One region of the Lactiplantibacillus paraxiangfangensis genome, then DNA from elsewhere that is predicted to be linked to it. Evidence: predicted binding sites of a transcription regulator. Region 1 holds the regulator's gene; the other holds the start of a gene.

Evidence for each region. Region 1 encodes Rex, which represses fermentation and respiration genes when NADH is low (regulators of the CRP and FNR family bind a similar motif). Its sites were predicted from a motif close to TTGTGAANTANTTCACAA; they were not measured.
Region 2: a site for Rex is predicted at 2,500-2,517, ahead of AAA939_RS12265 (nitronate monooxygenase). Genes of this name have one in related genera too.

What each region holds. Positions count from the first base shown of each region.
Region 1 is NZ_BTPW01000022.1:27,446-31,879, reverse strand. Features, by position in the region: gene AAA939_RS11795 (ABC-F family ATP-binding cassette domain-containing protein) at 1-1,638, opposite strand, end outside; gene AAA939_RS11790 (redox-sensing transcriptional repressor Rex) at 1,807-2,472, shown strand; gene AAA939_RS11785 (CPBP family intramembrane glutamic endopeptidase) at 2,520-3,158, opposite strand; gene groES (co-chaperone GroES) at 3,349-3,633, shown strand; gene groL (chaperonin GroEL) at 3,687-4,434, shown strand, end outside.
Region 2 is NZ_BTPW01000024.1:31,546-35,979, reverse strand. Features, by position in the region: gene AAA939_RS12275 (family 20 glycosylhydrolase) at 1-800, shown strand, start outside; gene AAA939_RS12270 (hypothetical protein) at 1,143-1,427, opposite strand; gene AAA939_RS12265 (nitronate monooxygenase) at 1,539-2,465, opposite strand; gene helD (RNA polymerase recycling motor HelD) at 2,629-4,434, opposite strand, start outside.

The DNA.
Region 1 (4,434 bases):
GGCCGCCGCAGCGAGTTCTTCTTGTTCTTGTTTCTTATCGATATAGTAATCGTAGTCGCCTAAGAACAGTTCCGTTCCTTCGGGTGAGACTTCGACGACACTAGTGGCCACTTGATTAATGAAGTAACGGTCATGAGAAACGAAGAGGAGGGTCCCGTCAAAATCATTGAGGGCCACTTCCAACACTTCCCGACTATCGATATCCAAATGGTTGGTCGGTTCGTCAAGAATCAAAAAGTTATTATTTTGCATCGCAAGTTTAGTTAGCAATAAGCGAGCCCGCTCACCACCGGATAGAGCGTGAATTGGTTTGTCGACGTCTTCGCCGGTAAAGAGAAAGCTCCCGAGAATCGTCCGGATATCCTTTTCAGGCGTGGTTGGGTGTTCGTCCCATAATTCGCTTAAAACTGTTTTGCTATCATGAAGGTTCCGTTGTTCCTGGTCGTAGTAGCCAGTTACGACGTTAGTGCCGAAGACGGCTTGACCTTTGATGAACGGAATCTTTCCTAAAATACTTTTTAAGAGGGTCGATTTACCAATCCCGTTGGGGCCAACAATGGCGACGGCTTCGTGTTTTTTAACGTTAAGGTTATCCGGTTCTGATAACGTTTGACCAGCGTACCCAACGGCGGCATCCTTAACGGTCAAAACAATGTTCCCACTTTGCTTGGCAGCGTGGAAGCCAAAGTGCGCCGTTTTGTCATCGCCGTCTGGTCGGTCTAAACGGTCCATCTTAGCTAACTGTTTACGCCGAGCTTGCGCCCGCTTCGTCGTTGACGCCCGTACAATATTCTTGTTGACGAAATCTTCTAACTTACTGATCTCAGCTTGTTGTTTTTCGTAGTGTTTCCACTGGGCCTGAATGCGGGCGGCTTTTTCCTGAACAAATTGATCGTAGTTTCCGGTGTAGTGGATCATTTCATGATGGGATAGGTCGTAGACTTCGTTAACAACGCGGTCTAAGAAGTACCGGTCATGGGAAACGATTAGTAAGGCGCCGGTATACGATTGCAAATAACTTTCCAGCCAAGTTAACGTTTCAACGTCCAAATGGTTGGTCGGTTCGTCCAAAATCAAGAGATCCCGTTTTTCAAGCAATAGTTTGGCTAACGCCAACTGAGTCTTTTGACCACCAGAGAGTTCGGTGACCGATTTGTCGTAAACGTCGGCGTCGAATTGAAATCCGTGCAAAACGCCGCGGATTTCGGCCTGATAGCCGTAACCATTTTTTTGTTGAAAGGCGGTTTGAACCTGATCATAAGTTTTTAAAGTTTGTTGGTAAGTTTGGTCGTCCGCAATGACGGCGGGGTCGCTTAATTGAGCTTCTAAGCGGTGCATTTGGTCTTCTAAGGCGTGCACTTCGGCAAAGACACTGCTCATTTCTTCCCAAATCGTATTGTTGCTGTCGAGGCCTTGATCTTGGGCTAAGTAACCAATGGTCAGGTCTTTACGCATCGAAATCTGGCCCTCATCCGGGACCGTTTCACCGGCAATCATTTTTAGTAAGGTTGATTTACCCGCACCGTTGCGACCAACTAAGGCCACCCGGGCATGTTCTTGAATGTCCATTTGTACGTTATCGAACAAGACATCGGCGCCAAAACGCCGCATGACTTGCTGTACTTGTAGTAAAATCACGCTTTTTTAAGCTCCTTTCACATTTAATTCGTCACACAATTGTAGCATATTGCAACGGTCTGCCCTAGTAATACGGAATAATAAGTAATTATTATTTCACAAAGTGACGCACTATGCTAGAATAGTGTCAGCAAATTCACAAACTTTTGGTAAGGAGGGATCGTCCGAATGGCAGAAACAAAAATTCCTCGGGCAACGGCGAAACGGTTGCCGATTTATTATCGTTATCTCAATATTTTATTAGATGCCGATAAAAAACGGGTTTCATCAACGGAATTGTCCGAGGCGGTTAAGGTAGATTCAGCAACGATTCGACGCGATTTTTCATATTTTGGGGCCCTAGGTAAACGGGGGTACGGATATGATGTTGAAAAGTTACTTTCGTTCTTTAAGAAAATCTTGAATCAGGATACTTTAACGAACGTTGCCTTGATTGGGGTCGGAAACTTGGGACACGCGTTACTTAACTTTAATTTCCACAAGAACAGTAACGTGCGGATCTCCGCAGCTTTTGATGTTAACGAGGCCATTGCGAATACGGTACAAAGCGGTGTACCAGTATATCCAATGACGGAACTTAAAAAGCAATTGATCGAACAACAAATTGAAATTGCAATCTTGACAGTACCAACGACGGCTGTGCAAAACATCACTGATGAATTGGTAGATGCCAACGTCAAGGGAATCATGAACTTTACACCGTTACGCATTTCAGTACCGGATACGGTTCGGGTTCAAAATGTCGATTTAACCAATGAATTACAGACGCTGATTTACTTTATTGAACACTACGGTGAACAATTGGGTGATCACGGCAATTCTGACGATGAATAATAAAAACGCTTGGGATTTTTTCCCAAGCGTTTTTATTTGGCTAGCGGTTATTTACCAAGTAGTGTAGGTAAAATAACAACGCTATTCATTAAAATATGCGCTAACATCGAAGTCTGGATACGGCCAGTTTGGCGGTATAACCAACAAAAGAGTAAGCCAATGAAGGCGTACAGGATAAAGTGACCGTCGGCGTGCGCAAAACTGAAGAAGACACTGGAGATGAGCGCGGCCCCGATTTGCCCAGTCAGTGGGGCAAGGTTGCCAAAAATCACTTTACGAAAGACGAGTTCTTCCATAATAGGGGCGCCGACCATAATTGCTAGGAAAAAGAACGGGTACTGGCGGCCAACGGTTAAAAGCGTCGTCGTATTGGCCGACGCCGTAGAGTGCCCGAGTAGTTGGGTGAGCTGTAAAATCACCATTTGCCCGACAATGACCAGCACGGTACCTAACAACCCCCATAGCAGTGCTTTAACCCAACTAACGGGGTGCTTTTCTAGAGGATTAGGTTCGTGCATCCGACTGGCAACGATGACCAACAGCACAGCGCCGACTAGGTAGTCAACGGTCTGGATGACGAAGACCTGCGATCCCAAATTATGAAAACTAGCGACCAAAAGGCTAGGTAATGCGTAAATTATAAAGTAGAGGATTAAAATGATTAGCGATTGGCGGCGATTAGCCATCAGCTCACGTCCTTTGATTTAGTTAATTTTCGAGTCAATTTGACTTAAGTAATCCCATTATAGTCGATTTGACATTCTTTGACTAATAATTGACAAATCACTTGCATTCTTAAATCAAAATGATATAGTTATCTTTGTAATTAGCACTTGGGTATTAAGAGTGCTAAAAAGAATAAATGGAGGGATTCACGTGTTAAAACCATTAGGAGATCGCGTCATCTTGCAACAACAAGAAGAAGAAGAACAAACGATTGGTGGTATCGTTATTGCCAATAACGCTAAGGAAAAGCCACAAAGCGGTAAAGTTGTTGCCGTCAATGACGGTCGTGTTTTAGATAACGGGACGAAGGTTGCCCCAAGCGTGAAAGTCGGCGATCAAGTATTGTTCGACAAGTACGCCGGTACTGAAGTTAAGTATGAAGGAACTAAGTACCTTGTTTTACACGAAAAGGACATTGTCGCAGTCGAAGACTAATCCATTTAAAACAATATTTAATTAAAAAATTATTCATGAGGTGAAAATAGATAATGGCTAAAGAATTAAAGTTCTCTGAAGATGCACGAGCAGCTATGCTTAAGGGTGTCGATCAATTAGCTGACACCGTTAAATCAACGTTAGGGCCTAAGGGGCGCAACGTCGTATTGGAACAATCATACGGTTCACCAACCATTACTAACGATGGTGTGACAATCGCTAAAGCAATCGACTTGGAAGATCACTTCGAAAACATGGGTGCCAAATTAGTTTCCGAAGTTGCTTCTAAGACTAACGATATTGCTGGTGATGGGACAACCACTGCCACGGTCTTAACCCAATCGATCGTTAACGAAGGTATGAAGAACGTTACGGCCGGTGCTAACCCCGTTGGTATTCGTCGTGGGATTGAAGAAGCCACTAAGACAGCGGTTGATTCTTTACACGCCATGGCTCACCAAGTTAAGACGCAAGAAGATATTGCGCAAATTGCTTCCGTTTCATCTGCTAGCAAAGAAACTGGTAAGTTAATTGCCGAAGCCATGGAAAAAGTTGGCCATGATGGGGTTATCACCATTGAAGAATCCCGTGGGGTCGATACGAGCTTAGACGTTGTTGAAGGGATGCAATTCGATCGCGGTTACTTATCACAATACATGGTAACTGATAACGATAAGATGGAGGCTGACCTTGATAGCCCTTATATCTTAATCACCGACAAGAAGATTTCTAACATCCAAGATATCTTACCATTGTTACAATCAATCGTTGAACAAGGCAAGCCATTGTTGATCATTGCTG
Region 2 (4,434 bases), on a different contig from region 1:
TCGCCTTTTTGAGCAAAAAACAGCTCCGTTCTCTGATCGTTTACGGTCACAAGCGCCACGTTGAAGTGATTCCCGAAATCGATACGCCCGGTCACGCTAAGGCGCTCGTCAAATTGCTCAAGACGTCCAGCGCCACTAACAAAAAATTGGCCAAACAAGTCACAACGGGCAACGAGATGAATCTCCGGTCAGCCAAAACGGCCCCGTTTGTCAAAAAACTCCTGGGTGAGTACGTCGGCCTGCTTTACCGCGGTCAGCACATGGCTATCGGGGGCGACGAATACAGTGCGTCCACCGCAACTCATCAACCTAACACTGTTAAATACACCAACACGTTGAACCGCTACCTGAATAAGAAGCATCTCAAAACCACCATGTGGAACGACGGGCTGATGCGCGCGGATTTGAAAAAGATCGACCATAACATCCTGATCACCTACTGGAGTTATGACGGTGAAAACGACGACCCCAAGCAAGTCAAACTCCACCGCAAGATTCGTCCGACCCTTCCCCAACTCAACAAAGCGGGCTTTCAGACCATCAACGCCAACTTCTGGTACCTCTACGTCATTACGAAACCAGCGACGTTCAAGAAGGCCAACGTCAGCTACTGGAAAAATGACTTAAAGAAGAACTGGAACGTTCAGGTCTGGGATAAGACGAACCCCCAAGACCTTGCGAAGAGCAGCAAAAACATCGGCTCAGCCATCTCCATCTGGGGCGACGGCAAGAAGACTTATTCGCAAGCCCAAGTCGTCAGCAAAACTGCGCCGTTCTTAACGGCCTACTTTAAGCAGTAACGGCCCAAAGAGCGTTATTCCTTTATAACCTAGTCTGGTCGTCGCTGATAGCTATGCCATTAATTACTAGCGTAATAACAACAGACCACTTCGTATTTAGCGAAAGTCGGGCAGTCTTGGTGTGCTGTGTCGGCAAGATTGGCAGGTGAACCTTGTGCCAATCTTGCGGGGCGATTCAAAGACGTGGTTTATCGGCTTTGAATCGAGGTTCCAGACCGCACCGTGGCTGGGACCGTCCCCCACAGCACACCAAGACTGCCCGACGGAGCTACCAATAATAACTGCTTCCAATCTAAAAGGCCTTTCCCGCAAAAACGGAAAAGGCCTTTTTTTATATTAAGACTAAGCTTGTACAGTCCGCTGTTCGGCCTGCATGGCTAGATAAGCTGATTCAATGCGATTAAAGTGGTCGTTTGTGAACCGCTTGATGACTTGGTGCTGATCATTCCAATCAATCACGATGTTATCGGCGACCGCGTCATAGTAAATCGATAGATGTTCATCGGTCCGCCGTTGTGCGTAATGTGCCTGAATTAAAACGACCAGTTCACCAATGGTTTGCCCAGCTGATAATAGTGGGGTGTTGAAAAATGCTAAATAATTTTCTAACGTTGACTTAATAATCATATTAATCACGCTTTCTATTAGTAGTTGCCCTATCAATACCGTCGGCTTATAGGTCAATTATAGCAAAAGAAAGCGCTTTCTCAAATAGCCAATCCATTTATCAGCCCGAACTTAGATCGTTAACGCACTCGCCACTTGGTTTGCTTGACTAAATAAATCTTCAATAATTTCTTTAGCGGGACGAATCTTGGTGAACATCCCCGCAATTTCACCAGCCATCGGGTTGCCGCCTTCAACGTCCCCGTCGTCGACCGCACGCTCAAACGAGCCGTCTGCTAACTGTTTCAAGTCCACTACCGGTGCCGCTGCTTGTTCTAATTGTAAATAATGTTCCAACATTGGGTTACGTAATGACCGGACCGGATCCCGGTGGGCGCGTCCCGTTACGATGGTTTCCGTATCGCTCGCCGCTAAGACCCGCTGCTTGTACGCTTCCGCTACCGGGCATTCGGCCGCCGTTAAGAAGATGGTCCCACATTGCACGCCGGAAGCACCCAACGCAAACATGGCGGCAACCGAGCGGCCGTCACCGACACCCCCGGCCCCGATGACGGGAATATCAACCGCGTCAACAACTTGTGGCAATAGTGCCATCGTTGACGTTTGCCCGATATGTCCACCAGACTCTTGACCTTCAGCGACGACCGCATCGGCCCCCGCCGCGACCATTTTATGCGCGTGGTGCACCGACGCAATCACCGGAATGACTTTAATCCCGGCAGCATGCAGCGGGCCAATGTACGACGCCGGGTTCCCGGCACCAGTCGTCACAACCTTGACGCCTTCGTCAATAATGACCTGTGCTAATTCCGGACAATTTTTCATTTGAAGCATCAAGTTAACGCCAAATGGTTTATCCGTTAATTCCCGCGTCTTTACGATCTCAACCCGTAATTCATCGGCACTGAGGCCGGCAGAAGCTAAAACGCCGAGGCCGCCCGCTTCAGACACTGCCCCAACGAGCCGATGATCCGCAATATGCATCATCGCACCAGAAAATATCGGGTACTGGATTCCTAACATTTCAGTAATAGTCATTATTCATTCCTCCTGTTATGTAATCGTTTCCATTTTGTTAAGAATATCACAATTAAACGTTGATTACTATCGACAATTCATCAAATTTGTCCCGTATTAAAGCGCAAAAAAAGCCCCGCCATAACTAGACTTGGTCTAACCATGGCGGGTCATTTTACGGCGACTAAACGGTCGCTTCATTTAACGTATATAAATCCGGGTTAACACGGCTGAGCAGTGGTGACAATTCGCCCACCGCTACAATCGTTAATTCGTGCATCGCCCGTGAGCAGATGGTATATAGCAATTGCCGTTCATCTTCGCGCTGATAATTATCCGGGTTAGCGTTCCACACGATCACTGCGTCAAATTCAAGTCCCTTAGCTAAGAAGGACGGTACTACGATGACGCCGGGTGCTAACCGTTGATTTTCGGTCCGAATCAGCGTGACCTTTTCGCCACGAGCTTGCAACGCGTCGGTCAACGCTTCACATTCGGCCAACGTCTTACCAATGATGGCCGTTGTGTCCCGGTCCGAATCATTCATGGCAAGTTGGTCAACGACTTGATCCACGGCATCATCAAAATCACTCGTTACCGCCACATTAGGGAGGTCCCCTTGGCGATCAAAGGCGGTTACGGCTTCACCGTTCACTAAGATTTCCTTAGTAAAATCGGTGATTTGCTGGGTCGACCGGTACGACTTGGTTAGTTGAACCACCCGGGTCTTCTCCGGATCAAACAACGTTTCAAGTTCACCAATCAGCGTGTGACTGTTTTCCTTAGTGAAAATGGCCTGGTTCAAGTCACCGAGCATCGTAAAACGCGCGTTTGGAAAACTAAACTTCAAGAAAGCTAACTGGAAGGCGTTGTAATCTTGAATTTCATCCAAGAAGACAAAGCGAATATCCCGTTGGCCCTTCTTACCCGTCATTAAATCATGCAAGTACATGTAAGCTGAAACGGTCGTCAATGAAATGTGCCGTTCCTTGATGCTGGCTAATTTCTGTTCAACCGCGGCGTCCCACTCGTCCTGCGAAATATCGTACTTCGCTAGGTCGATAATTTGCGGTACTTCGCGTAAAAAGTGCGCGTACTGCATGTTGATACTCAAGAACCGGTTCCGGACGATCTGTGTTCTAGCCGTCCCTAACCGTTTCATGACAATTTTACGTGCTAAGAACTTAAATTCCTGATCCCCGTTCTTAAACTCACGGGGCTGATTACCATACAACTGGTTAATTTCTTCGCGTGATAAGTCCTGAACGACGTCTTCAACCCACTTAGACCGCATCTCAGATTCCACTTTGCGATTCAAAATTTTAATTAAATCTTCCTTGGTTTCCGATAACCGGTTGCCTAAGTGATAATTTTCATTAAATGAATAGTAGATTTCTTTAATTTTTTCCCGTGGAATAATGACCTCATCGTTCAACGTGATGTTTCGAAAACGCATGTCGGCTTGTTCCAAGTGTTTACCGTAAGTCGTTACCGCGTTAAAGAACGCTAGGCTACCTTCCAGCTTCGTCACTTTGGACATCGCATCCGTATTTTCAGCTTCAAACCGTTGTTGCAAGGTTTCGACCTGCATCCGTGGCAACCGGTACGAGGCGTACTGGTAGTACGTCATCTGTACCATGTTTTGTTCGCCTAGTTCTGGCAACACTTGGTTAATATAATCGTTGAATAATTGGTTCGGTGAAAACAGGATAACTTGTCCGGCCGTTAAATTCCCGCGGTACCGGTACAACAAGTACGCGACCCGTTGCAAGACCGACGACGTCTTCCCGGAACCGGCCGCCCCTTGAACAAATAACAAATCGGAGCTAGTATCCCGAATAATCGTATTTTGTTCCTTTTGAATCGTCGTTACGATACTCTTCATCTTAACGTCTGACTTTTCGTCTAGAACTTCTAAGAGCATCGAGTCCCCGACCGCTTCGTCAGTATCGTAGACGGTCACGAGCTTCCCGTCATCAATCATCAACTG